Regions from separate parts of the Crenobacter sp. CS_VA4 genome, predicted to be linked through region 1. Evidence: predicted binding sites of a transcription regulator. Region 1 holds the regulator's gene; the other holds the start of a gene.
What was found. Region 1 encodes FNR, which switches genes on or off when oxygen is low (the NO sensors DNR and NnrR bind a similar motif). Its sites were predicted from a motif close to TTGATNNNNATCAA; they were not measured.
Positions count from the first base shown of each region.

Region 2: ACZ2IA_RS13675 (M61 family metallopeptidase) is a predicted target of FNR. The motif match lies at 12,094-12,107, and genes of this name have one in related genera.

Region 1 is NZ_JBVMAE010000003.1:172,685-188,300, forward strand. Features, by position in the region: gene ACZ2IA_RS04270 (LysR substrate-binding domain-containing protein) at 1-159, shown strand, start outside; gene ACZ2IA_RS04275 (DUF2889 domain-containing protein) at 258-503, shown strand; gene ACZ2IA_RS04280 (beta-ketoacyl-ACP synthase III) at 467-1,588, opposite strand; gene iscR (Fe-S cluster assembly transcriptional regulator IscR) at 1,857-2,345, shown strand; gene ACZ2IA_RS04290 (IscS subfamily cysteine desulfurase) at 2,369-3,586, shown strand; gene iscU (Fe-S cluster assembly scaffold IscU) at 3,659-4,045, shown strand; gene iscA (iron-sulfur cluster assembly protein IscA) at 4,109-4,432, shown strand; gene hscB (Fe-S protein assembly co-chaperone HscB) at 4,504-5,040, shown strand; gene ACZ2IA_RS04310 (hypothetical protein) at 5,145-5,405, shown strand; gene hscA (Fe-S protein assembly chaperone HscA) at 5,408-7,264, shown strand; gene fdx (ISC system 2Fe-2S type ferredoxin) at 7,277-7,618, shown strand; gene iscX (Fe-S cluster assembly protein IscX) at 7,644-7,838, shown strand; gene ACZ2IA_RS04330 (glutathione S-transferase family protein) at 7,986-8,630, shown strand; gene udk (uridine kinase) at 8,870-9,484, shown strand; gene ACZ2IA_RS04340 (BPSL1445 family SYLF domain-containing lipoprotein) at 9,564-10,130, opposite strand; gene ACZ2IA_RS04345 (hypothetical protein) at 10,403-10,585, opposite strand; gene ACZ2IA_RS04350 (DUF2798 domain-containing protein) at 10,500-10,730, shown strand; gene hmpA (NO-inducible flavohemoprotein) at 10,874-12,094, shown strand; gene ACZ2IA_RS04360 (RrF2 family transcriptional regulator) at 12,162-12,605, shown strand; gene hemN (oxygen-independent coproporphyrinogen III oxidase) at 12,688-14,094, opposite strand; gene fnr (fumarate/nitrate reduction transcriptional regulator Fnr) at 14,201-14,944, shown strand.
Region 2 is NZ_JBVMAE010000013.1:50,862-66,477, forward strand. Features, by position in the region: gene ACZ2IA_RS13635 (glycerate kinase type-2 family protein) at 1-152, opposite strand, end outside; gene ACZ2IA_RS13640 (2-hydroxy-3-oxopropionate reductase) at 279-1,166, opposite strand; gene hyi (hydroxypyruvate isomerase) at 1,206-1,985, opposite strand; gene gcl (glyoxylate carboligase) at 2,062-3,798, opposite strand; gene iclR (glyoxylate bypass operon transcriptional repressor IclR) at 4,153-5,007, shown strand; gene ACZ2IA_RS13660 (alpha/beta fold hydrolase) at 5,125-6,045, opposite strand; gene ACZ2IA_RS13665 (DMT family transporter) at 6,463-7,323, opposite strand; gene pepN (aminopeptidase N) at 7,470-10,106, opposite strand; gene ACZ2IA_RS13675 (M61 family metallopeptidase) at 10,209-11,993, opposite strand; gene ccoN (cytochrome-c oxidase, cbb3-type subunit I) at 12,459-13,886, shown strand; gene ccoO (cytochrome-c oxidase, cbb3-type subunit II) at 13,909-14,523, shown strand; gene ACZ2IA_RS13690 (cbb3-type cytochrome oxidase subunit 3) at 14,527-14,715, shown strand; gene ccoP (cytochrome-c oxidase, cbb3-type subunit III) at 14,716-15,616, shown strand, end outside.

The sequences.
Region 1 (15,616 bases):
GTGCTGCGGCCCTTCCAGCCGGACATCCGCCTAGATTACGTGCTGGCCTGCCCGAGCAACGGCTTGCGCTCGGAGCTGGTGCAGGACTTTCGCGAGACGGTGATGAAAGTGATACGGAACTACGACTTCGGGGTCGGTACCGAGGTGGTCTGCGGCTGAGCCGGGTTCGGGGCCCGCTCGCGTGCCGATCCATAACAGGCTCTAGTCCAGAGATGTGGAACGCGCCAGAATAGCGGTGCCCCATCAGGAACCGCCCCATGCCATTGCCGCAAGCCGACTCGCCCCGCGAACGACGGCACACCCGCCAGATCCGCATCGAAGGCTACCGCCATGCCGACGGGCTGTGGGACATCGAAGGCCATCTCACCGACACCAAGGACGACGATGTGATGCTGGCGTCGGGGCTGCGCCCGGCCGGCGAGCCGATCCATGAAATGTGGCTGCGCCGGCGACCTCGCGTGACAAATCAATATTTTTTCAGAATGACCGAACCGACCGAATAACCGGCGCCGAACGACGACAGCACGCCAACCTGTCCCGCCGCCATGTCGCGGTTGAACAGGTGGAAGGCGATCACCGAGCCGGCCGAACTGGTATTGGCGTACCGATCAAGAATCACCGGCGCCTCGTCGCGGCTGGCGTCACGGCCGAGCACCCGGCGCGCGATCAGCTCGTTCATGCCGAGATTGGCCTGGTGCAGCCAGAACCGACGCACCGCGGCCGGCTCGAGCGCCAGCTCGGCCAGGTGCGCGACGATGTGCTCGCCGACCAGCGGGCAGACCTCCTTGAACACCTTGCGGCCCTGTTGCACGAACAGCTTGTCCGGCGCACCGACGCCGCGCTCGTCGCAGCGGTTTAGGAAACCGGCGTTGTTGCGGATGTTGTTGGAGAACAGCGTGGCCAATTTGCAACCGAGCACCGCGAAACGCTGCGCCGACACCGCCAGATCGGCGCGCTCCAGTACCACCGCGGTGCAGGCATCGCCGAAGATGAAGTGACTGTCGCGGTCGCGGAAATTCATGTGCGCGGTGCAGATTTCCGGGTTGACCATCAGTACCGCGCGCGCCTGGCCGCTGGCGATCGCGTTGACCGCGGTCTGGATCCCGAAGGTCGCCGACGAGCAGGCGACATTCATGTCGAAGGCGTAGCCGGCGATGCCCAGCGCGCCCTGCACCTCGACCGCCATCGCCGGATAGGCGCGCTGCATATTCGAGCAGGCGACGATCACCATATCGATGTCGGCGGCCGAGCGACCGGCGTTTTCCAGCGCCTCGCGCGCCGCGATCACCGCCATCTCGGCCTGGACCGACAATTCGTCGTTGCCGCGCTCGGGCAGGAACGGTTTCATCCGCTTAGGATCGAGCACACCGTCCTTGTCGAGCACGAAGCGGCTCTGGATGCCCGACGCCTTGACGATGAACTCGGCGCTCGATTCGGCCAACGGTTCGAGTTCGCCGGTGGCGATCTGGTTGGCGTGCTCGGCGTTGTAGCGGTTGACGTAGCTATTGAACGACGCCACCAGCTCCTCGTTGCTGATGGCGTGCGGCGGGGTGAACAGCCCGGTGCCGCTGATAACGACCTGATTCATTGATGAGTTTTCCTGTAGTCGCTCCGGGCAGGGCTGCCAGAGCAGATCCGTCGATCCAAACAAATGTTTGCTTGAATAATACACCAAGCATCTCCTTGCCATTCATCACTGTCCGCAGAAAAGCATGCCAAATTCCGGCTAAACCCAGTAAAATAGTCGGGTTTGTCTAGGCCGGCTTGGGTAAGCCCGAAACCGCCGGCCACGAATAGTTGACTAAAATACTCGGAAATATGATACTGGTCGGCAACCACCCAAGGGGAACCCGACCATGCGACTGACCACCAAAGGCCGCTTTGCCGTCACGGCCATGCTCGACCTCGCGCTGCGCGAGGGCAACGGCCCGGTAACGCTGGCCGGCATCAGCGAACGCCAGAGCATTTCGCTCTCCTATCTGGAGCAGCTGTTCGGCAAACTGCGCCGTGCCAACCTGGTCGAGAGCGTGCGCGGCCCCGGCGGCGGCTACACGCTGGCCAAGGAGTCCGACGAGATCTCGGTAGCCGACATCATCGTGGCGGTCGACGAACCGGTCGACGCCACCCAGTGCGGCGGCCGCGAGAACTGCCTTGGCACCAACCAGCGCTGTATGACCCACGACTTGTGGACCAGCCTGAACACCACCATTTTCGATTACCTGTCCAAGGTCAGCCTGGCCAGTCTGGTCAACAGCCAGCGCACCAAGGACGTTAACGTATTGCAGGATCAGCGCGAGGCTCGCCCCACCCGCCGCAGTCGCGCCGAATCCATCACCGGCCTGTAACCGGACCCTGTGGAGAACCCGTAATGAGCCAGCCCAAGCTTCCGATCTACCTTGATTACTCCGCCACCACGCCGATCGACCCACGCGTCGCCGAGGTGATGATTCCCTACCTGACCGAGAAGTTCGGCAACCCGGCAAGCCGCAGCCACAGCTTCGGCTGGGACGCCGAAGAGGCGGTGGAGAACGCGCGTGCCGAGGTAGCAAAGCTGCTCAACTGCGATGCCAAAGAAATCATTTGGACCTCGGGTGCCACCGAGTCGGACAACCTGGCGATCAAGGGTGCGGCCCAGTTCTACAAGAGTAGAGGCAAACATCTGATCACCGTCAAGACCGAACACAAGGCGGTGCTCGACCCGATGCGCGAGCTGGAACGCCAGGGCTTCGAGGTGACCTACCTCGACGTCAAGGACAACGGCCTCGTCGACATCGACGCATTCAAGGCGGCGATCCGTCCGGACACCATCCTGGCGTCGGTGATGTTCGTCAACAACGAGATCGGCGTGATCCAGGACATCCCGCAACTGGGCGAGATCTGCCGTGAAAAAGGGATCATCTTCCACGTCGACGCCGCCCAAGCGACCGGCAAGGTCGAGATCGACCTGGAAACGCTGAAGGTCGACCTGATGAGCCTGTCGGCGCACAAGACCTACGGCCCGAAAGGCATCGGCGCGCTGTACGTGCGCCGCAAGCCGCGCGTACGCCTCGAAGCGCAGATGCACGGCGGCGGTCACGAGCGCGGCTTCCGCTCCGGCACGCTCGCGCCCCACCAGATCGTCGGCATGGGCGAGGCGTTCCGTATCGCCCGCGAAGAGATGGCCTCCGAGAACGAGCGCATCCGTATGCTGCGCGACCGGCTGTGGAACGGCCTCAAGGACATGGAAGAGGTGTACATCAACGGCGACCTCGAGCACCGCGTGCCGCACAACCTGAACGTCAGCTTCAACTTCGTCGAAGGCGAATCGCTGATCATGGCGGTGAAGGACCTGGCGGTGTCGTCCGGTTCGGCGTGCACCTCGGCCAGCCTCGAGCCGTCGTACGTGTTGCGCGCCCTGGGCCGCAACGACGAGCTGGCGCACAGCTCGATCCGCTTCACCATCGGCCGTTTCACCACCGTCGAGGAAGTCGACTACGCGGCCGCGCTGATGCGCGCGAAGATCGGCAAGCTGCGCGAACTGTCGCCGCTGTGGGAAATGTTCAAGGAAGGCGTCGACCTGAACAGCGTGCAGTGGGCCGCACACTAAAATGGAATAAAGAGAATCGGGTTTGCGCCAAGCGGCGTCGGCCGGGTTCCGCACCGAGATCGGAGAGATAAAATGTCTTACAGCGCAAAGGTCCTGGACCACTACGAACATCCCCGCAACGTCGGCGCCTTCGAGAAGGGCGACGATTCGGTCGGTACCGGCATGGTCGGCGCCCCGGCTTGTGGCGACGTGATGAAACTGCAGATCAAGGTCGGCGAAGACGGCGTGATCGAAGACGCCAAGTTCAAGACCTACGGCTGTGGCTCGGCGATCGCCTCGTCCTCGCTCGTGACCGAATGGGTGAAGGGCAAGACGCTCGATCAGGCCATGTCGATCAAGAACACCGCGATCGCCGAAGAACTGGCGCTGCCGCCGGTGAAGATCCATTGCTCGATCCTCGCCGAAGACGCGATCAAGGCGGCGGTGTCCGACTACAAGAAAAAGCACGGCCTGGAATAAACCACGCCGTCTGGGTATTCGGCCCGGCAGCGGTTCCGCCGGGCGCAGCAAAGAGACTCGATCATGGCAATTTCTCTGACCGAACGTGCCGCGGAGCATATCCGCAGCTTTCTGACGCGTCGCGGCAAGGGCTTGGGCATCCGCCTCGGGGTGAGAACCTCGGGCTGCTCGGGGATGGCGTACAAGCTGGAGTTCGTCGATGTCGCCAACGGCGACGAGCTGACCTTCGAGAGCCACGGCGTGACGGTGTTCACCGACGCGAAGAGCCTGGCCTACCTCGATGGCACCGAACTCGACTACGCCAAGGAAGGCCTGAACGAAGGCTTCAAGTTCAATAATCCGAACGTGAAGAACGAATGCGGCTGCGGCGAGAGCTTCCACGTCTGAAGCCCGGCGACGCCAGTCGACCACGCGCAGCGCCTTTGAGCCTGCGCGTTTTTGTTAGCCATGCAGACACGATGACACTCGATTTCAGCCAGGATTTCTTCGCCCTGTTCGGCCAACCGCGCCGCTTCGTGCTCGACGCCGCGGCACTCGATGCCGCCTACCGCGCGATTGCCGCCGAGGTGCATCCGGACCGTTACGCCAGTGCGCCCGACAGCGAGCGGCGCCTCGCGCTGATGCACGCGACCCGGGTGAATGAGGGCTACCAGACTCTGAAGCAGCCGCTGACGCGCGCCCGCTACCTGCTGAAGCTCGCCGGGGTCGATACCCAGGAAGAAACCAACACCTGCATGCCGGCCGACTTCCTGATGGAACAGATGGAATGGCGCGAGGCGATCGCCGACGCGCGCGCCGACAGCCATGTCGAGGCATTGGAAAAGCTGGCGCGTGAATTGGCCGGCGAGCTGACGGCACTGGAAGCCGAGCTGGCCGAAGCGCTCGACAGCACCGAGCCGGACTTGGACGTCGCCGCCCAGCTGGTGAGAAAATGGCGCTTTATGGAAAAGCTCGATCAGGAAATCGGCGACGCGATCGAGGCGCTGCTGTACTGAGCCACGGACCGCCCTGCCGTACCGCGAGATCGTCGCCCCTCCCTGTTTTGTTGCTTACTTGAGTGTCCTGCCGCGCACGACACACCGGACCATTAGAGCCTGTTATGAAGCTGATCACGGCCGCGTTGGCGGCAAAAAAGCCGCATGGCAAGGCGCGAGTCGCGCCGCTGTGCGGGCACAGCAAGCGGGGAGCAACGCCGCCATGCGGCTTTTTTGCCCCAACCCAAAGGGCCAAGCGTCCAGGCCGCCGTCTGCGGCGTTGCGGCGCTTGGTCAATGAATGACATTGACCTGCGCGACCGCGCCTTGCATCCAGCACCCTGGACGCTTGGCGCGGCTCGCGAGCAGCTTCATAACAGGCTCTAACGATGGCTCTACTGCAAATCGCCGAACCCGGCCTCTCCACCGCCCCACACCAGCACCGTCTGGCGGTCGGCATCGACCTGGGCACCACCAACTCACTGGTCGCCACCGTGCGCAGCGGCAGCGCCACCTGTCTGCCCGACGAGTCGGGCCGCACGCTCTTGCCGTCGGTGGTGCACTACAGCAAGGCCGGCACCGTGGTCGGCCACGTCGCGCAGGCCGAGCAGAGCCGCGACCCGCACAACACCGTCGTGTCGGTGAAACGCTTCATGGGCCGGGGTCTCGCCGACCTGCCGGACGCGAGCGCCCTGCCCTACCGCTTCGTCGACGCGCCGGGCATGCTGCAGCTGTCCACCCGCGCCGGCATCAAGAGCCCGGTCGAGGTGTCGGCCGACATCCTGCGCACCTTGAAGAAGCGCGCCGAACAGAGCCTCGGCGGCGAGCTGACCGGCGCGGTGATCACCGTGCCGGCCTACTTCGACGACGCGCAGCGCCAGGCGACCAAGGACGCGGCGCGCGTCGCCGGCCTGAACGTGCTGCGCTTGCTCAACGAGCCGACCGCTGCGGCGATCGCCTACGGTCTCGACAACGGCTCGGAAGGCGTCTACGTCGTGTACGACCTGGGCGGCGGCACCTTCGACGTGTCGATCCTGAAGTTGTCGCACGGCGTGTTCGAGGTGCTGGCCACCAGCGGCGACTCGGCACTCGGCGGCGACGACTTCGACCACCGCATTTACAGCTGGATCCTGTCTTCCGCCGGCCTGTCCGGCCTCGGCGCGCACAACGCGCGGCTGTTGCTGACTCGCGCCCGCGAGGCCAAGGAGGCGCTGACCGAACACGCCGAGACACGCATCAGCGCGGTCCTGTCCGACGGCGAGAGCATCGACCTGACGCTCGACCAGGCCACCTTCTACGAGATCACTCAGACGCTGGTCGACAAGACGTTGCTGCCGGTGCGCAAGGCGTTGCGCGACGCCAAGATCGGCGTCGACGACGTGAAGGGCGTGGTGATGGTCGGCGGTGCCACCCGGATGCCGCAGGTACAGAAGGCGGTCGGCACGCTGTTCGGCCAAGCGCCGCTGACCAACCTCGACCCGGACAAAGTGGTCGCGCTCGGCGCGGCAATGCAGGCCGACGTGCTGGCCGGCAACAAGGGCGACGACGACTGGCTGCTGCTCGACGTGATCCCGCTGTCGCTGGGTCTGGAAACGATGGGCGAGCTGGTCGAAAAGGTCATCCCGCGCAACAGCACCATCCCGACCGCGCGCGCACAGGAATTCACCACCTTCAAGGACGGCCAGACCGCGATGTCGATCCACGTGCTGCAGGGCGAGCGCGAACTGGTCTCCGACTGCCGTTCGCTCGCCCGCTTCGTGCTGCACGGTATCCCGCCGATGGTCGCCGGCGCCGCGCGCATCCGCGTCACCTTCCAGGTCGACGCCGACGGACTGTTGTCGGTGACCGCGCGCGAACAGTCGTCCGGCGTCGAAGCCAGCATCGAGGTGAAACCGTCGTACGGTCTGTCCGACGATGAGATCAGCCGGATGTTGAGCGAATCGCTCAGCCACGTGCAGGAAGACATCGAGGCACGCAAGCTGCGCGAGGCGATCGTCGACGCCGAGAGCCTCGCCGAGGCGACGCGCTCGGCACTCGTGGGCGACGGCGACCTGCTCGACGCCGCCGAGCGCGCCGCGATCGACGCGGCGCTCGCCGTCGTCGATGCGGCCGTCCAGGGCAGCAACACCCCCGCCGTCAACGCCGCCACCGCCGCGCTGTCGCGCCTCACCGACCCGTTTGCCGAACGCCGCATGAACCGCAACATCCAGCGCGCGCTCAAAGGCCACAACATCAGCGAATTGTAAGGAGTCACCCCCATGCCGCAAATCATCGTGCTGCCGCACCCCGAGCTGTGTCCGGAAGGCGCGGTCATCGACGATGCCGCGCCTGGCGAAAGCATCTGCCAGGTCCTGCTCGACCATCACATCGAGATCGAGCACGCCTGCGAGATGTCCTGTGCCTGCACCACCTGCCACGTGGTCGTGCGCGAAGGTTTCGGGTCGCTGGAGGAGGCGGACGAACTGGAAGAAGACATGCTCGACAAGGCCTGGGGTCTCGAGCCAAACTCGCGGCTGTCCTGCCAGGCGATCATCGCCGACGACAACCTGGTCGTGGAACTGCCGCGCTACACCATCAACCTCGCCCGCGAACAGCACTGAGCGCCCTGACACAGGAGACCCTGCCATGAAATGGACCGACATCCTCGACATCGCCATCGAGCTGAGCGAAACGCACCCGGAGGTGGACCCGAAGCGCGTCAACTTCGTCGACCTGCACAACTGGGTGATCGATCTGCCAGGCTTCGACGACGATCATCAGCGTGGCGGCGAGAAGATCCTCGAAGCGATCCAGCAGGCCTGGATCGACGAGCTGGAATAAGCGCCTGCCCTGTCGGCCGAACGCCCCGCCCCGCGCGGGGCGTTGTCGTTTCCGGGAACGGTCTTGCGCTGTCCGACCCCTGACATGCCACGATGACGATGAACTACACTGAAACCAGTCCTTCGGCCAACCTGTTGGGGTCCCGTCATGTTCAAACTGATCATCGGCAACAAGAACACCTCGTCCTGGTCGCTGCGCCCCTGGCTGATCCTGGCAATGCTCGACGAACCGTTTACCGAGATCCTGATCCGGCTCGACCAGCCGGACACCAGGGAAAAGATCCTGGCGCTCAACCCGGCCGGCAAGGTGCCGCTCTTGATCGACAACCACCTGAAGGTGTGGGAGTCGCTAGCGATCTGCGAGTACCTGAACGAGTGCTTTCCCCGTGCGCAACTGTGGCCGGACGACCCGGCCGAGCGCGCCCACGCCCGCTCGCTGGCGGCCGAGATGCATGCCGGCTTCGCGGCGCTGCGCCAGCATCTGCCGATGGACGTCTGCGGCCGTTACCCGCGTGAAGACAGCAATCTGCAGGTCGACATCGAGATCGCCCGGATCATCGCGATCTGGGAGGGGCTGCGCGCCGAGCACGTCAGCGACGGACCGTTCCTGCTCGGCCGCTTCGGCATCGTCGACGCGATGTTCGCACCGGTCGCCTGCCGCTTCGTCACCTACGACATCGCGCTGCCGCCGGCGTCGCAGGCCTGGGTCGATCACCTGCTCGCCACGCCGGCGATGCGGCGCTGGATCGCCGGTGCCGCCGCCGAAGTGGCGCACACCGAGGCGCAGCACTGAGGCGTCGCCAAACCGGCCTAAGAGCCGCTAACAAAACGAGGCATTGCCGAGTTTCTGCGAAGCTAAAACCCAGCGTAGCGATCCCAGCTAGGCGCTCTGCCGCAGACAGTACGAGTAGTATGGCAAGGCAGAGCAACAACGCTGGGAGTGGTTTGTTAGCGGCTCTAAACTGGCTCATGGGCGGATGGCAAAATCTACCCAAGTCATTAGAATGGCGGGTTTTTTCTGGCGGAACACCCATGAGCACCCCCTTCATCATCGGCGTGGCCGGCGGCAGCGGCAGCGGCAAGAGCACGGTCACCCGCAAGGTGGTCGAGGCGATCGGCGCGGACAAGGCCGTGGTGATCATCCAGGACAACTACTACCGCGACCAGGGGCAGCTGTCGTTCAGCGAGCGGCTGCGCACCAACTACGACCACCCGCACGCGTTCGACTGGCCGCTGTTGATCCAGCACATCGACGACCTGCGCAACGGCGTGCCGATCGAGATGCCGATCTACAACTTCGCCGAGCACACCCGCGCCGCCCACACGGTGGCCGTGATGCCGGTGCCGGTGATCGTGGTGGAAGGGATTTTCGCGCTGTACGACGCGGCGCTGCGCGACATGATGTCGCTGAAGATCTTCGTCGACACCGACGCCGACGTGCGCTTCATCCGCCGCCTGTCGCGCGACATCGAGGAGCGCGGCCGCACGATGGACAGCGTGATGGAACAGTACCAGGCCACGGTGCGGCCGATGCACAACCAGTTCGTCGAGCCGACCAAGCGCTTCGCCGACGTGATCCTGCCGCACGGCTGCAACGAGCCGGCGATCGACTTGATCACCGCGCGTATCGAACGGCTGATGCACTGAGGTCCTGCTAGCCGCAAAGCAACAAAAAAGCTTGGCCGAACCGGCAACGGTTCGGCCAAGCTTTTTGCGCCCACCGGCGCTACAGATTCAGCTTGCTGACCTTGGTGCCCTCGAGCGACAGGTTCGCCATCAGGCCGGCGTTGGTCATCACGAAGCCGAGCACCGGGCCCGTCGCGGTGGTGGTGTCGATATTTCCGTTGGCGCCGACCTTCAGCAGCGCCACCGAGGCGTCCGCACCGGCGGTCCAGCCATTGCTGCTCTTGAACTTGTTGAGCGCGTCCTGCGTCATGAACAGGAACACCACGGTCTTGGTCTGCGCGCCGATCTGCAGACCGAACGAACCGGTCGCGGTGCTGTAGTAGCCGGTGGTCTGGCCGCCTTCACGCAAGGAGCCGGTGCCGTATTCGCCGCCGACCACCAGGCCGGCCGCCACCACCGACGGGAACACCAGCACGCCACGCGCCTTGGCGACCAGCTCACGCGAACCGTTCACATTGCTGTAGAGCCGCGTCATCGCACTGTCGACGCCGGCGTCGATCTCCTGCCGCTTGGCACTGGCCGCTCCCGGGCTGGAGGTGGTGGTACAACCGATCAGGCTGGTGGCGCCAACCGCCAATGCCGCCAGGATAAACATCCGTCTTTGCATCTCGTCCTCCTCAAGATTCGCGGCCCGAAATTGGCCGTCTTGACGAACACAGTGGCGTCGATACGCCAGCACGCGCTCCCGAAACCAACAGGGGCTCGCCCTGTCCCAAGGCTACTTTCTAGGTATACCGTAGGCGTTCGCATGGACCAAGAATTAATCCATTGCCTTAAATAATCGGCCGCGCTTTGCCAAGCCGCCGCCGAAGGCTGGGCCAGCAAGGCATTCCCGGCATCGCGCCGGCTCGGAACAGCCCGCTTCAGATTGAATAAAATTCACAAAATACAGCAAAAACATCCCATTACCCGGACGTCTACCAAAAAACACAAACGGCTCTTTGCCATCCTGATGTCCTGCTCTGTGTCGATGCTGATGTCCGGCGTGCTGACCGCACTCAACACCGGCTTCGACGAAGGTTTCCCGCTGCGCTGGCTGGCGTCTTCGGCGTGTCGATCCATGTGGCGTTCCCGCTGTCGCTGTTTGCGCCCCGCGCCTGCATGCACTGACGCTGCGCCTGTTCAGCCGCCCGGCGGCGGCTCAAAGTACCCCGACCAGCCCCGCTCGAACCGGTTTTCCGTTCCCCTGCTCGCCCAGACGAGATGAAGAGTTGGCCCGACGACACAAAAAATGTATTATTTGCACATCTTAAAGAACACCAGCCGAACAGCCACAGGCCGATTGCCGACCCGGCCAGGTTTTCCATCGCAACAAAACGTGAATTTTTAAAACGCCATAAGGAGCCCAGCATGCTCGACGCGACCACCCGCCAACTCGTCAAAGCCACCGTCCCGGTCCTGAAGGAACACGGCGTAGCGCTGACCAGCCATTTCTACCAGCGCATGTTCCGTCACAACCCGGAACTGAAGCATCTGTTCAATATGGGCCACCAGGCCAGCGGCCAGCAGCAGACCGCGTTGGCGCTGGCGGTGCTCGGCTACGCCGAGAATATCGACGACCCGTCGGTGCTGATGCCGGTGGTCGGCCGCATCGCGCACAAGCACGCCAGCCTCGGCATCCGCGCCGAACACTACCCGATCGTCGGCGGCCACCTGCTCGCCTCGATCCGCGAGGTGCTCGGCGACGCCGCCAGCGACGAGCTGATCGCCGCCTGGGCCGCCGCCTACGGCCAGCTGGCCGACATCCTGATCGCCGCGGAGGCGGAGCTGTACCGCAACGCCGCGCTGGCCGAAGGCGGCTGGTCGGGCTGGCGGCCGTTCAAGGTTGGCCGAAAGGTGCGCGAGAGCGACGAGATCACCTCGTTCTACCTGTACCCGGTCGACGGCGCACCGGCGCCGGGCTTCGTGCCGGGCCAGTACGTCAGCGTGCGCGGCCGCGCCGCCGGCGGTGCGCTGATCCAGCCGCGCCAGTACAGCCTGTCGGACGCGCCGAACCCGGACTATCTGCGCCTGTCGATCAAGCGCGAACAGGGCGACGCCAGCCGGCCGGACGGCTTGATCTCCAACTGGATGCACGACGAGGTAGAAGAAGGCGCGCTGGTCGAGCTGGCGCCGCCGTTCGGCGACTTCGTGCTCGACAGCGACAAGAGCAACCCGGTGGTGCTGATCAGCGGTGGGGTCGGCCTGACGCCGATGGTGGCGATGCTGAACCAGCTGGTGAAGGAACAACCGCAGCGTCGCGTCAGCTTCGTCCACGCGGCCCGTCACCGCGGCGTGCACGCGCTGAATGGCCACGTGCGCCAGCTGGCCGAGCGGCACGAGGCGCTGTCGGTCCACGTGTTCTACGAGACGGTGGGAGAAACCGACCGCCAAGGCGTCGACTACGAGCACCGGGGCCGCATTGACCTCGCGGCGATCCGTGAGCAGGCGCTGCCCGCCGACGCCGACTACTACGTCTGCGGTCCGGTGCCGTTCATGCGGGCGCAGCTCGCGGCACTGGCCGCCGAGGGCGTGCCGGCCGAGCGCGTCCACTACGAGGTGTTCGGCTCGCACGTACTGGCCGCGGCATAAGCCACGGTGATTGAGCGGGCAGCGGCGACACGCTATGCTGCCCGCGACTGCATTTAACGGCCCTGCCATGCAACTGACCCGTTTTACCGACCTCGGTCTGCGCGTGCTGATGTATCTGACCTTCAGCGAGCGCGACACCCCCGTGACCATCGGCGAGATCGCCGAGCGCTTTGCGGCGTCGCGCAATCATCTGGTGAAGGTGGTGCATTTCATGGCGCAGCAGGGCTGGCTCGCCACCAGCCGCGGCAAGGGCGGCGGTCTGGCGCTGGCGCGCCCGCCGGCCGACTACCGGCTCGACGTGCTGATCCGCACGCTGGAGGGCGACCGCGACCTGATCGACTGCGCCGAGCCGCCCTGCGCGCTGCGCGGCGGCTGCCTGCTCAAGGGGGCGCTCGACGCCGGTCGCGACGCGTTCTACGCCACGCTCGAGCGCTACACGCTGGCCGACCTGTCCGCCGCGCCGACCGGCCCGGCCATCGTCCGGCTGCACCAGCACCGCCCCGGCGCCTGAACGCCCCCCCCCCCCGAGCCCCCCTCAGTTCTTCCCCTGCACTAAACCGCTAACCGCGCCGTTTCGGCCAACGTCGCGCGACTCAGATCGTCTTCGAGTAACGCGCCGTGCCCTGCTTCTCGCGCAGATGGAGGTCAAACACCATCGCGATGTTGCGAATCAGGAAACGCCCATTCGGCGCGACCATCAGGAAGTCGCCGTCGAAGCTGAGCAGGCCGAGCCGCTCGAACTCGTCGAGTCGTTCCAGTTCGGCCGCGAAGTAGTCGGCGAAGTCGATGCCGAACACCTGCTCGATCGCCTCAACCGACAGGGAGAAGCGGCACATCAGCGCCTGGATCACGCTGCGGCGCAGGATGTCGTCCTGGCTCAAGGTCATGCCGCGCAGTACCGGCAAGCGGCCCTCGTCGAGCGCGGCGTAGTAGGCGTCGAGCTCCTTCTCGTTCTGGCTGTAACAGGCTCCGATCTTGCCGATCGCCGACACGCCGATGCCGATCAGGTCGCAGTCGGCGTGCGTCGAATAGCCCTGGAAGTTGCGCTGCAGCCGGCCCTGCCTCAACGCAACGGCCAGGTCATCGTCCGGCTTGGCGAAGTGGTCCATGCCGATGAACACGTAGCCGGCGTCGGTCAGCTGCGCCACCGACTGCTGCAGGATGTCGAGCTTCTCGGCCGCACTCGGCAGTTCGGCCTCGTCGATGCGCCGTTGCGGCAGGAACAAGGTCGGCAGATGCGCGTAGTTGTAGAACGCGATCCGGTCCGGGCCGACGGCGATCACCTTGGCCAGGGTACGGCGCACGCTGGCACAGGACTGCCGCGGCAGGCCGTAGATCAGGTCGACGCTGACCGACTTGAAACCGGCATCGCGGGCGGCTTGAATGACCTCAAGCGTCTCGGCCTCGCCCTGTACCCGGTTGACGGCGCGCTGCACTGCCGGCTCGAAATCCTGGATGCCGACGCTGATCCGGTTGAAGCCGAGGCTCGCCAGGTGGAACACCGTGGCGCGACTGACCTTGCGCGGGTCGATCTCGATCGAATACTCGCCCTCGGGCAGGAAGTCGAACTGCCGGTGCAACAGCCCCATCAGCCGGGCGAGCTGCGCGTCGGACAGAAAAGTAGGAGTACCCCCACCAAAATGCAGCTGCGCCAGCCGCTCGCGACGGCCGAGCGCCTCGCCGATCAGCGCCAGTTCCTTCTCGAGGTAATCGAGGTAGGTATCGGCGCGCGCAGTGTCCTTGGTGATGATCTTGTTGCAGCCGCAGTAGTAGCAGACAGTGTTACAGAATGGTAGATGAGCATATAATGATATTTTTTTGTGATTGGCGCCGATCCGGCGTTGTTTCAGCCAGTGCCGATAATCGGCGTCATTGAAATCGGTCACGAAGCGATCCGCCGTCGGGTACGAGGTATAGCGCGGCCCGGCACCATCGAGTTTTTCGATCAACTCGCGGTCGAACTCCAGTCGCTCGGGCGAATACGGGTGGGTGGTGGTCATGTGCTGCTCCGGTTGAGAAGACCTACGGTAGACTGCAACCTTTGCTCAACACCGGCTTTTTCGCTTTGATGCGCATCAAGCCATCAAAGATTCACGGGTTTCTGGCATGAACGATCAACCTCTGCACCACCACTCGCTCAAGGTCTCCTGCTCCAGCTGCAGCCTGCGGGAGCTGTGCCTGCCGGTCGGCCTGAACCACGAGGAGCTGGCGCAACTGGACGCGGTGATCCGGCAAAGCCGGCGCCTGAAACGCGGTGACTACCTGTTCCGCAGCGGCGAAGGCTTTCGTTCGCTGTTCGCGGTGCGCACCGGCTTCTTCAAGACCAGCGTCGCCAGCCAGGACGGCCGCGAGCAGGTCACCGGTTTCCAAATGTCGGGTGAGCTGATGGGGCTCGACGGCATTTCGGCCAACGTGCACGGCTGCGACGCGATCGCACTGGAAGACAGCGAGGTGTGCGAGCTGCCGTTCAACCGGATGGAAAGCCTCGGCCGCGAGATCCCCAGCCTGCAGCACCACTTCTACCGGCTGATGAGCCGCGAGATCGTGCGCGACCAGAACGTGATGCTGCTGCTCGGCAATATGAAGGCCGAGGAGCGCCTGGCCGCCTTCCTGCTCAACCTGTCGGGCCGGCTCGCCTCGCGCGGCTTCGCCGCCAACGACTTCATCCTGCGGATGAGCCGCGAGGAGATCGGCAGCTTCCTGGGACTCAAGCTGGAAACGGTCAGCCGCACCCTGTCGAAATTCGCCCAACAGGGGTGGATCAGCGTCGATCACAAGCACATCAAGCTCGATCAGCCGGAGTCGCTGAAGGCATTAATATCCGGCTGCGCGCAGGCGCACAGCGCCTGAGCTGTAGCCCCACCTGCTCAACGGCACAGAGCCGGTCATCACGACCGGCCTTTTTTATGGTTCTTCACAGAGTTTAGGGGATACGAGTTTGGACTGTGGCTTTGTCGGTCTCGCCCGACTGGCGAGGTACTTTCTTTTGTCTCGCCAAAAGAAAGTACCCAAAGAAAATGCGACCCCAATGCACTGGCCTTCGGCTTCCCTCGCGCCTGCCAAGCGGCCAGGCGCCGCCGAACTCGCGGGCGGCTAACGTCCGCCCGCTCGAACAAGCGGCGGCTTAAAACCTGGCCGCTTGACGATCGCTCGGCAGCGCAAAGGGGATGGGCAGGATGATTGCAGCGGATGTGGATTTGAATGGTTAAAAAAAAACCGGCGGCCAGTTTATGAGCTAAATTACCCGCAGATTTTCAAACCAAACAATGTCGTGAATATCGCCTACGGTCACCCATTCCCCTTCGACGCCGCCGAGGACGGCACGGCCAACGGGGGTAGTCGGCGAGCACTGTCCGAGTGCCGACATAGTCGGCGCGAGTTGCGCAGCCGCCCGTTGGCCGTGGCGCCCGCAGGGCAGCCCGCGTAGCGGGCCGGTGTCGCAGGGTCACCTTTTCTTTGGGTACTTTCTTTTGGTGAGGCAAAAGAAAGTACCTCGCCGGTCGGGCGAGACCGACAAAGCCT
Region 2 (15,616 bases), on a different contig from region 1:
ACGGTGCGGCCTTTCGGCGCTTGCGGCAGGTATTGTTTCAGGCTGTCGTACGGCAGGGCGGTATCGACCGCGACATCGAACAGCTGGCGCAGCAAGGTGCGCGGCGCGGCGGCATCACGTTGCAGGGCATCGAGGGTGATCGGCTGGCTCATGTTGTCTCCTTACTGTCTCTGGCCCGTCTGTCGCGGGAATATTCTTGCTGATCGAAACGGGCTGCGGACAACCCGTTTGAATCAGCCGGCTGGCCTTTCGGCCAACCTGGGCTGAACGATCCGAGCTTACTGCTGAGCCGGGATCTCGAAGTTCGACATCTTCTCGAGCGCACGTACCAGCGCCGAGTGGTCCCACGATGCGCCGCCGTTGGCTACGCAGGTGTTGAACAGCTGCTGAGCCAGAGCGGTCGCCGGCAGCGCCACGCCCATCTTCTGAGCGCTGGACAGCGCCAGGTTCAGGTCCTTCTGGTGCAGAGAGATGCGGAAGCCCGGATCGAAGGTGCGCTTGTACATGCGCTCGCCGTGCACTTCCAGGATCTTCGACGAGGCGAAGCCACCCAGCAGGGCCTGACGGACCTTGGCCGGATCGGCACCGGCGCGCGCGGCGAACAGCAGCGCTTCGCCGACGGCTTCGATGGTCAGCGCGACGATCATCTGGTTGGCAACCTTGGCGGTCTGGCCGTCACCGTTTCCACCGACGCGGGTGATGTTCTTGCCCATCAGCTGGAACAGCGGCAGCACCTTGTTGAACGCGTCTTCTGGACCACCGACCATGATCGACAGGGTCGCGGCCTTGGCACCGACTTCGCCACCGGATACCGGAGCGTCGAGGTACTGGGCGCCCAGCGCTTCGACCTTCTTGGCGAATTCCTTGGTCTCGATCGGGGCGATCGACGACATGTCGACGACGATCTTGCCGGCCGACAGGCCAGCGGCCACGCCGTTTTCGGAGAACAGCACTTTTTCCACGTCCGGGGTGTCCGGCACCATGGTAACGATCACCTCAGCAGCCTGGGCAACTTCCTTGCCGGTCGCACATACGGTGATGTTGTACTCTTTCAGGAACGCCGGCACGTCGCCGATGGTGTTCACGAACAGTTCGTGACCTGCTTTGCCCAGGTGGCCCGCCATCGGGGCGCCCATGATACCAAGACCGATAAAACCGATTTTCATTGTCTTGCTCCTTGTAGGTTAATTGCAGCGAGGCGAACGTTACGCCAGGTAAGGCTTGACCCAGCCGAGGCCTTCCACGGTGCCGGCCTTCGGCTTGTACTCGCAGCCGATCCAGCCGTCGTAGCCGATCTCATCGAGGAACTTGAACAGGAACGGGTAGTTGATCTCACCAGTACCCGGCTCGAAACGACCCGGGTTGTCGGCCAGTTGCAGGTGCGCGATTTTCGGCAGGTTGGCCTTGATGGTATTGGCCAGCTCACCTTCCATGCGCTGCATGTGGTAGATGTCGTACTGGTAGTAGATGTTGTCGCTGCCCGATGCCTTGATCAGGTCCAGCGTCTGCTGGGTGCCCGACACATAGAAGCCCGGAATGTCGAAGGTATTGATCGCTTCGATCAGCAGCTTGATGCCTTCGACCTCGAGCTTGTCGGCGGCGAACTTGATGTTGGCCACGAAGGTCTCGCGGACCTTGTCGGCGTCGACGCCTTGCGGGGTGATACCGGCCAGCACGTTGACCTGCTCACAGCCCAGCGTCTTGGCGTACTCGATGGCACGACCCACACCGTCCTGGAACTCGCCGACGCGATCCGGCAGGCAGGCGATGCCGCGCTCGCCACCGGCCCAGTTACCGGCCGGCAGGTTGTGCAATACCTGTTTCAGGTGGAACTTGTCGAGCTGTTCGGCCAACAGGTTCTTGTCGAAATCGTACGGGAACAGGTATTCCACCCCGGTGAAACCAGCATTAGACGCCGCCTCGAAGCGCGACACGAAGTCGACCTCGTTGAACAGCATGGTCAGGTTGGCAGCAAACTTCGGCATGACAGTCTCCTTCTACTCGCTACAACGGCAGACTCCGGATCGCGGAGTCTGCCTCTTTAAGTCTATTACGTGACGCTTAGACCGGCAGGTCGAGCACGTCTTCGAACTCGGTGATCGCGTTGATTTCGGTACCCATCGCGATGTTGGTCACACGCTCCAGGATCACTTCCACCACCACCGGCACCGAGAACTCGGCCATCAGGCGACGGGCTTCGGCGAAAGCATCGCCGATCTTGTTCGGGTCGGTCACGCGGATCGCCTTGCAACCCAGACCTTCCACAACCTTGACGTGGTCAACACCGTAGGCGCCCAGTTCCGGCGAGTTGATGTTCTCGAACGACAGCTGTACCTGGTAGTCGATGTCGAACATGCGCTGCGCCTGGCGGATCAGGCCCAGGTAGGAGTTGTTCACCACCACGTGGATGTACGGCACCTTGAACTGGGCGCCGACGGCCAGCTCTTCGATCATGAACTGGAAGTCGTAGTCGCCTGAGATCGCCACCACGTCGGCCGAACGGTCAGCCACCTTGGTGCCGATCGCAGCCGGAACGGTCCAGCCCAGCGGGCCGGCCTGGCCGCAGTTGATCCAGTTGCGTTCTTTGTAGACGTGCAGGAACTGCGCTGCAGCGATTTGCGACAGACCGATGGTCGACACGTAGCGGGCATTCTTGCCGAAGAACTTGTTCATTTCTTCGTAGACGCGCATCGGCTTGACCGGCACGTTGTCGTAGTCGGACTTGCGCAGCATGGTGCGCTTGCGGGTCTGGCAGGACTCAACCCAGGCCTTGCGGCTCTGCAGACGACCTTCGGCCTTCCACTCTTTAGCCACTTCGACGAACAGCTCCAGCGCGGCTTTGGCGTCGGATACGATGCCGTAGTCCGGCGAGAACACGCGACCGATCTGGGTCGGCTCGATGTCGACGTGGACGAATTTGCGGCCCTTGGTGTAAACCTCGACCGAACCGGTGTGGCGGTTGGCCCAACGGTTACCGATGCCGAGCACGAAGTCGGACTCGAGCAGGGTCGCGTTGCCGTAGCGGTGCGAGGTCTGCAGACCGACCATACCGGCCATCAGCGGGTGGTCGTCCGGAATGGTGCCCCAGCCCATCAGGGTCGGGATAACCGGCACGTTGACGATCTCGGCGAATTCGGTCAGCAGCGCAGCGGCGTCGGCGTTGATCACGCCACCGCCGGAAACGATCAGCGGACGCTCCGATTCCAACAGGTACGACAGCGCTTTTTCAATCTGGGCACGCGAAGCGGTCGGCTTGTAGGCGGCCAGCGGCTCGTAGGTGTCCGGATCGAATTCGATCTCGGCCATCTGCACGTCGAACGGCAGGTCGATCAGCACCGGACCCGGACGGCCCGAACGCATGACGTGGAACGCTTGCTGGAAGGCGCGCGGCACCTGGGCCGGCTCCATCACGGTGGTGGCCCACTTGGAAACCGGCTTGGCGATTTCCTTGATGTCGACCGCCTGGAAGTCTTCCTTGTGCATACGAGCACGCGGCGCCTGGCCGGTGATGCACAGGATAGGGATCGAGTCGGCCGACGCGGAGTACAGGCCGGTGATCATGTCGGTGCCGGCCGGGCCGGAGGTACCGATACAGATACCGATATTGCCCGGGTTGGCACGGGTGTAGCCTTCGGCCATGTGCGAGGCGCCTTCAACGTGGCGAGCCAGCACGTGGTCAATGCCGCCGATTTTCTTCATCGCGGCATACAAAGGGTTGATGGCAGCGCCCGGCACGCCGAACGCGATATCAACGCCTTCCTTACGCAGCACGTGAACGGCTGCTTCAATTGCTCTCATCTTGGCCATGCTGTGATCTCCCTCACACGTTATCCGCGCATGATTTGGCGAAAGTTATCCGAATTTCGGGTGTCACTATCTCGCAACCGCCAACACGTGTCAAATTATTTCGGAAACACATTCCATTTTTAAAAAATTCATCGGCGCAAGCCATACATTCAGCGCGTTACAGCCGCATTCAGATACGGATTTACCTCCCAAACCACTGCCTTCTTTGTGTCAAGAAAGACACGTAACACAAAATGTCGTGGCTAGGCATGCTAAAATGAGCGCAACCAGTCCACTTCATTGATCGAAAGCCTTTTCCAGCCGATGATGTGGGGATTCTGTCCAACTTTGACGAGAGCTGAGTAGATGGCAAACGGCACTACGGCTACCAAGCGAAACCCGCGCGGGCGGCCCGCCGACGGCACCACCTCGAGCGTCGGCCAGGTTCAGTCGCTGACCCGCGGTCTGATGCTGATGGAACGCATTACCGAATCCCCGGCCGGGGTCACCCTGACCGACCTCGCGCTGCAGGTCGGCCTGCCCAACTCGACCACCCACCGCCTACTGACCACGATGCAGCAGATGGGCTTCGTGCAGCAGGTCGGCGACCTGGGCCTGTGGACCATTGGCGTGCGGGCGTTCACCGTCGGCAGCGGCTTTCTCGGCAGCCGCGATCTGATGTCGATCGCGCACCCGATCCTGCGCCGCCTGATGGAACAGGCCGGCGAGACCTCCAACCTGCTGGTATTCGACGACGAGGAATGCCAGGCGGTGATGATCGGCCAGGTGCAGTGCCGTGAGCTGATGCGGATGCTGGCGCCGATCGGCGGCCGCCTGCCGATGCATGCCTCGGGTGGCGGCAAGGCTTTCCTGGCGACGCTGGACGACGTGGAAGTGACGCGCGTGCTGCACAAGACCGGCCTGCCGCAGTACACCGACAGCACGATCAACACTCCGTCACGACTGAAGGAAGAGCTGGCGCGCATTCGCCGCCAGGGCTTCTCGTTCGACGACGAGGAACACGCGGTCGGCCTGCGTTGCGTGGCGGCGTGCATCTACAACGAGAACAAGGAACCGTTCGCGGCGGTGTCGGTATCCGGCCCGAAATCGCGCATTCCGGACGAACGGATCGTGCACCTCGGCTCGCTGGTGGTGCAGGCTGCCGAGGACATCACCCTCGCCTACAGCGGACATTCCCGTCCGATCGCCCAAGCCGCCTGATCGCCAGCGCGGCAAGACAAGACAGCCCGCCCGGGAAACCGAGCGGGCTGTTTCGTTTGGCAAGAGCGAGGTTGGCCGAATCGGCCGGATAGCGCCTCGGTCAAGCACATGGACGACTCAGCGGATTTCGCGCACCGCCTCGTAGTGGCCGGCCAGCCAGTCGAGCACCAACGGGAAGTGATCGTCCGGCGCGTCCGGATGAGTCAGCAGCGACACGTGGTCGTAATCGTGACGGTGGCCGGTGGCCCGGCCTAGCCGGCGCACCACCGAGCGGTGCCGGCCACACTCGTCGCGGAAGCGCGCCACGTCGTGCGGATGACCGCGGCAGGGGTCGTTCTGCGCGGCCAGGTACAGCGTCGGCGGCAGCTCCAGCCGGCGCGCCGCCTCGGCGTAGTTGAAACCGTCGTCGTCGACCCAGGGCAAGGGCCTGGCCCACTGCATGCTCTGATAGTGGCTGCGGTCGGTCTCGTCGTCGGCGCCGAGCCGCATCCGCGTCGCCGGCAGATAGCCGTAGCGGCGGATCACCCAGCGGGCGATGCGGTTCCACATCAGGTCGACCTCGAGCAGCTTGTTGAGGTTGAACACCCGGATGCTGCGCTTGCTGCCGAACCACACGCAGCTCTTCACGCGTTCGATTAATTCAGGCTGCCAGAGCAGGCTGCTGCTCATGTGCACCCCGCCCCAGGAGTGCGCCAGGCAGTGCACCGGCGCGTCGCCGCGTTCGCGGCGAATCGCCTCGAACAGCGCCGGGATGTCCTCGCGGATGATCTCGGTCTGGCCGTGTCGCGCCAGGCGGTCGATCTTCGGCGTGCTGCGGCCGCGGCCGCGCAGGTCGGCGACGAACACGTCGTAACCGGCGCGCGCCAGGAACGGCGCCAGCCCCTTGCCGCCGTCGGTGTAGAAGATGCGGCCGTTCGCCATCACGCCGTGCACCATCAGCACCGCGTCACCGTTGGCCGAACCCTGCAGCCGTTTGACGTAGAGCCGGTCGCCGCCATTACCGACCGGCACCCACAGATCGCTTTCCTGAATCGCCATCCTGCCCCCGTCTCCCGTGTGCCGGCCGTCTGACGCAGCCAATCAAGCAAACGCTTGAATCATTACCGGCCGCGATGACCGCGTCAAGCCGCAACAGGATCACATCGCGCCACACCCTGACAAAAATCAGGACAACGCCCATTCTGACGATGCAGGAGCGAAACCGGCCGCCCTCGCTGGCCGAAGCGACACCAGGCTAGCGGCGCCCTGTCCGATTGTCTTCAAAAAGGACTCGCGATACTCCATGACAACCCTGCCACTATCGCCGGCGACCGGAGCGGCGCCGGCCGTGTCATTGCGCCGGCGCCACCGTCTACGTGACCGGGCGCAGCCGGCGCGAGGGTGACGTCGCGCTACCCGGCACCATTCACGCCACCGCCGCCGAGATCGACCGGCCCGGCGGCGAGTCGCTGCCCCCTACTTCGCCGGCACCGCTTCGCGCAGCGACATCTGCCGGCGAACCCGCCGCTCCTGCCACAGCGCGCTGCCGGCCAGCAGCGCCAGCGCGACCGCCACCGTCGGTACCGCTAGGATGTTGAGACTGGCGGTGCCGGCGCTGAGCCGGCCGAGCAGGATCATCCATAGCAGCCAACCCAGCCCCGATGCGCCGACGCCGGTAAACACCAGCACAGCCAGCAGCGTCGGCGTCCAGTCGACGGCGCGCTGCGGTACCAACCAGGCCAAGACCAGCATCGGCAGGTAGCCGAGCAGCATCTGCCAGAAGGTCAGGTTGAGCACGTCGAGCCGCGGATGGCGATGGCGCAGCCGCTTGGCAAGGATATTGGCCACCGCCCAGCTAAGGCCGGTGCCGACCGCCAGCGCTTCGGCCGGGCGCAGCTCCAGGCCCCGCCACGGCTCGAGCACGCCGACCAGACCCGCCAGCGCGATCAGCAGCGCCAGCCACTGCGGCCGACGGATCTTCTCGCCCAGGCAGACGAGCGCCAGCAACACCGTCCAGAAAGGCATCGTGTAGGTCAGCACCGAGACCTTGCCGGCCCCGCCGCTGACCAGCGCCAGGCTGGACAGCGCGTTGAAGCCGAAGGTCTGCGCCACGCCGAGCCAGAAGGTCGGCATCAGCGGCGGCGGAGCCAGCCGTCGGCCGGTCAGCAGCAGAAATGCCAGCAGCGTCGTCAGCCCCAGCGCGCCGCGCAGCAGCGCGAAGTCGATCGGCCCGACGTAGGCCAGCGCCACTTTCGACAGCACCCAGGTGTAGCCCCAGATGCCCCACAAGGCGACCAGCAACAGCAGCGTGCCGGCGCGCCCGTTGTTGACAGCCATTTCTTCCCCCTTGTTCGGCCAGGCTTGACCGAAACCGGCCATTCCCGTCGACTGTTATGACAATGTCTTTTTAACCAGCCAAAACAACGGCCCGACAGATGTCGGGCCGTTGTCTCTCCAGCAACCGGGCAAGCCCGGCGCCGGGCTCACCCCAGATTCTTCGAGACGATCTCGTAGACGTCCTTGGACAGCTCCGGCTGGGCGAGCATCCGCTCCAGCTCGGCCTTCATCAGCGCCTGACGCGCCGGCTCGACCTTCTTCCAGCGGTTGAACGCCTGCACCAGCCGGCTCGCCACCTGCGGGTTGAACGCGTCGATCGCCAGCACCTGGTCGGCGACGAAGCGGTAGCCGGAGCCGTCGGCGGCGTGGAACAGCGGCAGGTTGCGGCCGAAGGTGCCGATCAGCGCGCGCGCCTTGTTCGGGTTCTTCAGCGAAAACGCCGGGTGCTCCAGCGCGTTCTCTACGTGGTCCAGCGTGCACGACAGCTGGCTCGCGGCGACCAGCGCGAAGTACTTGTCCATCACCAGCGCGTCGTCGGCCCAGCGCTCGTCGAACACCTCGAAGCACTCGGTGCGCGCGTCGGTATCGCTGTCCTTCAGCGCTACCAGCGCGCCCATCTGGTCGGTCATATTGTCGGCGCCGAAGCATTGCTTCTTCGCCGCCTCCTGCGGCCAGTCGTCCGGCAGGCGGTTGAGCATCGCCAACGCCAGGTTCTTCAGCGCCCGTTTGTCGGCGTCCTGCGGCTTGTAGTCGCGGGTCTGGTTGAGATCGAACGCCTCGTGCCATTCGCCGCGCAGCGCCTGCGCCAGCTCGACCAGCACGAAGTCGCGCACCTGGTGGATCAGCGCCGGGTCGGCCGCGTCGAGCCACTCGAGCATCTCACCCTCGCCCGGCAGCGTCAGCATCAGTGCCTTGAACGCCGCATCGATGGTCAGGTCGGTCAGCACCGCGCGGTAGGCGTCGGCGATGGTCGCCGACAGCGCCAGCGGGCGGGCGGCCTGCGCGTCCCGGTACAGGCCGAGCAGCAGCCGCTGCGCCAGCGTCTGGCCGGCTTCCCAGCGCGCGAACGGGTCGCTGTCGTTGGCGATCAGGAACGCCAGCTCGTCGTCGCGCCAGTCGAAGCTGAGCTTCACCGGCGCGGAGAAGTCGCGCAGCAGCGACGGCACCGGTTCGGATTCGACGTTGACGAAGGTGAACACCTGTTCGGCCAAGGTGACGTCGAGCACCCGGCTCACGCCCTGCGGTGCGTCTTCGCCAGCCAGCTGCAGCGGCAGGTCGACACCGTCACGGCCGACCAGGCCGAGCGCCAGTGGTATGTGGAACGGCTGCTTGCTGTCCTGCCCCGGCGTCGCCGGGCAGCTTTGCTTGACGGTCAATGTGTAGCACTTGCCGACCGGGTCGTAGTCGCCGGCGACGTCGAGCACCGGGGTGCCGGCCTGGCTGTACCACAGCGCGAACTGCTCGAGGTCGACGCCGTTGGCGTCGGCCATCGCGGCACGGAAGTCGTCGCAGGTGACCGCCTGGCCGTCGTGGCGACGGAAGTACAGCTCCATGCCCTTCTGGAAGCCGTCGCGGCCGAGCAGCGTCTGGTACATCCGCACCACTTCGGCGCCCTTCTCATACACCGTCATGGTGTAGAAGTTGTTCATCTCGATGTAGCTGTCCGGGCGGATCGGGTGCGCGGTAGGTCCCGCGTCCTCCGGGAACTGCATCGCGCGCAGGCCTTTCACGTCTTCGATGCGCTTGACCGCGCGGCTGGTCATGTCGGCCGAAAACTCCTGGTCGCGGAACACGGTCAGGCCTTCCTTCAGCGACAGCTGGAACCAGTCGCGGCAGGTGACGCGGTTGCCGGTCCAGTTGTGGAAGTACTCGTGGCCGATCACCGCCTCGACGCCCTCGAAGTCGGTGTCGGTGGCGGTGTCCTTGCGCGCCAGCACGTACTTGGTGTTGAAGATGTTGAGGCCCTTGTTCTCCATCGCGCCCATATTGAAGTCGCCGACCGCCACGATCATGTAGATATCGAGGTCGTACTCGAGGCCGAAGCGATCCTCGTCCCACTTCATCGCGCGCTTCACCGACGCCATCGCGTGCGCGACCTTGTCATGGTCGGCCGGTTCGGTCCAGATTTCCAGCGCCACGCTGCGGCCGCTCTGCGTGACGAAGCTGTCCCTCAGCACTGCCAGCTTGCCGGCCACCAGCGCGAACAGGTAGGACGGCTTGCGGTACGGGTCGACCCACTTCACCCAGTGGCGCTTCTTGTCGAGCATGCCCTCGCCCACCTTGTTGCCATTGGAGAGCAGTACCGGGTACTTGTTCTTGTCGGCAACGATGGTGGTGGTGAACTTGGACATCACGTCCGGGCGGTCGAGGTAGTAGGTGATCTTGCGGAAGCCCTCCGGCTCGCACTGGGTGAACAGGTTGCCGTTGCTGGCGTAGAGGCCCATCAGCGAGGTATTGGTCACCGGGTCGAGCTCGGTCTCCACCTCGAGGATGAAGCCGTCCGGCAGGCCGGTCAGCGTCAGCGTGTCGTCTTCCAGACTGAAGCGGTCTTCGGCCAACCTATCGCCGTCGAGCGTCAGGCTGAGCAGCCGGGCCGATCCGTGCAGCACCAGTTCGCCACTTGCCGCCGCCTTGGGATGGCGGCTGAGCACCAGCCGCGATTTGACGCGGGTGGCTTCGTCCAGGATGTCAAAGGTCAGGTCGACCTTGTCGATCAGGTAAGACGGAGGAGTGTAGTCCTTCAGGTAGTGGACTTGCGGCGTGGAGGTATCGTGCTTGGCCATCGCGTACTCTTCTTCGTTACGGTTGTGCAACCCGGCGGCGGAACACGCCCAACCGGGGACAGAGCACCGCCAGCACTCGAGCCGGCGGCAGGATTGTTGCGCTCAGCCGCGGCTCGGCCAGCGGCCTGGCGCGGCGGGGTCGCGGCGCAGTCGGCAGGTGTCGGCCGGCGTCGCGGCGAGCGTCGCGTCGACCACCTGCAGCTCGTCGCGGCGGAACGCGTGCAGCCGCACCGTGTCGCCCGGTGCGAAGCGCGCCAGCTGGCGGTCGAGGTCGGCCGCCTTCAGGCCGTCGACGGCGATCAGCACGTCGCCGCCGGACAGGCCGGCCGCCTGCGCCGCGCCGCCGTCGAACACGTTGACCAGTTTCAGTCCAAGCGGGTCGGCGGCGGTCTTGACGCCGAGCGTGACGCGCGCCGAGCTGTCGACAATGCTCTCGACCACGCCGCCGCGATCGCTGGCAGACGCCGCCGGGGTCAGCGCCAGCTCGACGCCCTGCGTCGCCAGCAGCTCTACGAGCGGCAGCTCGTCGGTCGAACGCAGCGCCAGGTCGAAGAACGGTTGCAGATCGAGGCCGGTCACCTCGGCGGCGATCCGTTCCCATTCATCTTCGGCCAGACCCTTGCCGTCGGCCAGCCACTTCGCCCACAAAGCGCGCATCACGTCGTCGAGCGACTGCTTGCCGTCGGTATCGCGGCGGATCAAGAGGTCGAGCGCCAGCGCCACCAGCGAGCCCTTGGTGTAGTAGCTGACGATCGCGTTCGGGCTGTTCTCGTCCTGGCGGTAGTACTTGGTCCAGGCGGTGAAGCTGGAGTCGGTGAGCGTCTGCTTCAGCCGACCGGCACCGCGTTCGACGCCGGTGATCACCTTGGCGACCAGGCCGAGGTAACGGTCTTCATCGATCAGGCCGGCGCGCAGCAGCGCCAGGTCGTCGTAATAGGAGGTAATGCCCTCGAACGCCCACAGCAAGGAGGTGTGGTTTTCGCGGGTCAGGTCGTAGGGGGTGAACGCGGCCGGCTTCATCCGCTTCACGTTCCAGCTGTGGAAGTATTCGTGGCTGATCAGGCCCAACAACTGCAGGTAGCCGTCGCCGATCTCCTTGGTGTCCGCCACCGGCAGGTCGTCGCGGTTGGCGACCAGCGCGGTCGACGCGCGGTGCTCGAGGCCGCCGTAGATGTTATCGCCGACGAACAGCATGAACACGTAGCGGTCGAACGGCGCCGGTTGGCCGAACAGCTTGATCTGCCACTCGCAGATCTTCTTGGTGTCGGCGGCGAGGCGCTTCAGGTCCGCCTTGAACCGGCCGGACACGACGAATTCGTGCGGCACACCGCAGGCCTTGAAGCTGACCCGCTCGAATTCGCCGAGCTCGACCGGGTGGTCGATCAGCTCGTCGTAGTTGGCGGCGCGGTACAGCCCGAAGCCGGACTTCTTCTTCACATCGACGGCCGGCAGGCTGGTCGCCACCTTCCAGTCATCAAAGGCCTTGCCCTTCGGCGCCAGGATCTCCACCTCGCACGGCTCGTTCTCGTAGCCGTCGGCAGACAGGAACACGCTGGTACCGTTGAAGAAGCCGCGCGAGGTATCGAGGTAGGCACCGCGCACCGACAGGTCGAACGCGTACACTTCGTAGCTCAGCGTCAGCGCCCCCTTCACCGGCGCCGCCTGCCAGGTCGCCTTGTCGAGCTGGATCAGCTCGACCGGCTTGCCGCCGGCCTCGGCGCGGAGACTGACGATGTGACGGGCGAATTCGCGGATCATGTAACTGCCGGGAATCCAGCTCGGCAGGCGGAAAATCTGCCCCTGTTTGGCCGGACGGGAGAGGGTAAGGGTGACTTCGAAACGGTGCGCTTCGCAAGACGCGGCGCGGATCGTATAGGCAAGCGACACGGGGGGTCCTCAATCGCGATGGGCGAAAGCCGGCATTTTAGCATTTCCGCGGCATGCGAGCCTGCTAGGAGTCGGCTCGGGGGTCCCGGGTGTTTCGGGATTGACCCAGATCAAGGGCGACAGCCCAAATGACGCTGTACTCTCGCAGGCTGACGCGGGGTACGGTCACGCGACAGCAGGATGGAAAGGGCTTGCAGACGCCGCTTTCCAGCTAGTCCGTCATGGGGGATTGATTTAGAATGATTAGTTAGCTGCAAGGGCTTCGTCCGCCGTTACGCATGTGACATACGGATTGCCCAAGCGGGACACCAGCCTCTCGGCATGGTTAAGCTTTTGATTCAGTGCAAGTAAAACGAATCCCAGCGGCTTGATGCCGACGCCTTCGACACACATGGGGGCGGTCCGCCGCTTAGTCAAGCTGCCACGCTTTGTCGTTCTAGTTTGCAACCTTGGAGAAAACCAAAAATGGAAACGCAATCCACTTATAACTATAAGGTGGTGCGGCAGTTTGCCATCATGACCGTCGTCTGGGGCATTATTGGCATGTCCATGGGGGTGCTGATCGCCTCCCAGCTGGTGTGGCCGGAGCTGAATTTCGGCCCGTGGCTTCACTTCGGCCGTCTGCGACCGGTGCACACCAATCTGGTGATTTTCGGCTTCGGTGGTTGCGGCCTGTTCGCTACCTCGTACTACGTGGTGCAACGCACCTGTAACGTTCGACTAATCTCCGACAAGCTCGCCGCCTTCACCTTCTGGGGCTGGCAGGCGGTGCTGGTCCTGATGCTGGTCACCTACCCACTCGGCTATACCTTCGCCAAGGAATACGCCGAAGCGGAATGGCCGATCAAGCTGCTGATCCTGTTCGTCTGGCTCGCTTACGGCCAAGTGTTCTTCGGCACGATCGGCAAGCGCAAGGTCAAGCACATCTACGTGGCCAACTGGTTCTACGGTGCGTTCATTCTGGCGGTCGCGCTGCTGCACATCGTCAACAGCGCGTTCGTGCCGGTGTCGCTGTTCAAGTCGTACTCAGTGTACTCGGGTGCCGTGGACGCGATGATCCAATGGTGGTACGGCCACAACGCCGTCGGTTTCTTCCTGACCGCCGCCTTCCTCGGCATGATGTACTACTTCGTACCGAAACAGGCCGGCCGTCCGATCTACTCGTACCGTCTGTCGGTGGTGCACTTCTGGGCACTGATCTTCACCTACATGTGGGCCGGTCCGCACCACCTGCACTACACCGCGCTGCCGGACTGGACCCAGTCGGTCGGCATGGTGTTCTCGCTGATTCTGCTGGCACCGAGCTGGGGCGGCATGATCAACGGCATCATGACCCTGTCGGGCGCCTGGCACAAACTGCGTACCGACCCGATCCTGAAGTTCCTGGTGGTGTCGCTGTCGTTTTACGGCATGTCGACCTTCGAAGGCCCGATGATGGCGATCAAGACCGTCAACGCGCTGTCGCACTACACCGACTGGACCATCGGCCACGTGCACTCCGGCGCCTTGGGCTGGGTGGGCTTCATCACCATCGGCTCGATCTACTACCTGATCCCGCGTCTGTGGGGCCGTGAGCAGATGTACAGCATGAAGCTGGTCGAAGCGCACTTCTGGCTCGCTACCGTCGGCGTGGTGCTGTACATCTCCGCGATGTGGATCTCCGGCGTGACCCAGGGTCTGATGTGGCGCGCGCTGAACCCGGACGGCACGCTGACCTATTCCTTCGTCGAGGCCGTGAAAGCTACCCACCCGTACCTGGCCGTGCGCGTACTGGGCGGTGCCCTGTACCTGTCCGGCATGCTGGTGATGGCGTACAACACCTTCCGTACCGTGACCGCCGGCCGCGCCGTGGACGCCAAGATTCCGGCCATCGCGGCTGCTCATCACGCCTAAGCGGGAAAGAGGTTTTTGCAAGATGGAAAAAATCCAAAGACTCATTGAAGAGCACGTCGGCTTCCTGATCGTGTTCACGCTGATCGTGATCAGCTTTGCCGGCCTGGTGGAAATCGTGCCGCTGGCGTTCCAGAAGTCGACCACCGAACCGGTGGCCGGCGTGAAGCCGTACACCGCGCTGCAGCTGGCCGGCCGCGACATCTACCTCCGCGAAGGCTGCTACAACTGCCACTCGCAGATGATCCGCCCGTTCCGCTCCGAAACCGAGCGCTACGGCCACTACTCGGTGGCGGGCGAATCGGTCTACGACCACCCGTTCCAGTGGGGCTCCAAGCGTACCGGTCCGGACCTGGCCCGCGTCGGCGGCCGTTATTCGGACGAATGGCAGCGCGTGCACCTGACCAACCCGCGCGACGTGGTACCGGAATCGATCATGCCGGCATTCCCGTGGCTGGCGCGCAACCTGGCCGACGCGGCCTCGGTGCCGAAGAAGATGGAAGCGCTGCGCAAGGTCGGCGTGCCGTACACCGACAAGGACATCGCCGAAGCGGCCGCCGAGGTCGAGGGCAAGTCGGAACTCGACGCGGTAGTCGCCTACCTGCAGGGTCTTGGCCTTGCCCTGAAGAATGCACGGTGAACCATGATGGACCTGACCGAATTCGGGCGTGCGCTGTTTACACTGATGTGTTTCGGCACCTTCATCGTGGTGGTCCTGATCGCTTACAGCAAAAAATCCAAGAAGCGCTATGACGAGGCGGCGAACATGCTGTTCGACGAAGACGAACCGGTCGACGCCTCGGCCAAGCGGCCTTCCAGCGGAGCAAAATAAATGAGTGACTTTGTCAGTGACTTTTGGGGAATCTGGATCTCCGTAATCGTCATCGGTGGTTTTATCGGTCTGGCGTACCTGCTGTACTCCCAGTCGAAAGCGGTCGTGGTAAAGGGAGAGAAGGTCGAGATCACCGGCCATATCTGGGACGGTGACCTGGCCGAGTACAACAACCCACTGCCGCGCTGGTGGATGTGGCTGTTCTACCTGACGCTGATCTTCGCCGTCGGCTACCTAATCGTGTACCCGGGCCTCGGCAAGAACCCGGGCCTGTTCGGCTGGACCTCGGTCGGCCAGTACAAGAAGGAACGCGCCGAAGCGGAAGCGAAATACCAGCCGCTGTACGACAAGTACCTGAAGCAAGACGTCAAAGCACTGGCCGCCGACCCGCAGGCACAGGAAATGGGCAAGCGCCTGTTCCAGACCTACTGCGTGCAGTGCCACGGCTCCGACGCGCGCGGCGCCAAGGGCTTCCCGAACCTGGTTCATCACGACTGGCAGTATGGTGGCACGCCGGAGAAGATCCAGGAGACCATCTCCGAGGGCCGTCACGGCCAGATGCCGGCGTTCGGCGCCGCGTTCGGCGAAGAAAAGGTCAAGGACGTCGCCAACTATGTGATGTCGCTGTCCGGCAAGCGCCATGACGCCGAGCGCGCCGCGCGTGGCCAGGAGACCTTCAAGGCGATCTGCGCGACCTGCCACGGTCCGGACGGCACGGGCAACCAGACCATCGGCGCGCCGAATCTGACGCACCCGAGCGGCAACTGGTTGTACGGTGGTACCGAGAAGACCATCATCGAGACCATCACCAACGGTCGCAGCAACCAGATGCCGACCTGGAAAGACTTCCTCGGCGAAGGCAAGATTCATCTGTTGACCGCCTACGTCTGGGGCCTCTCCA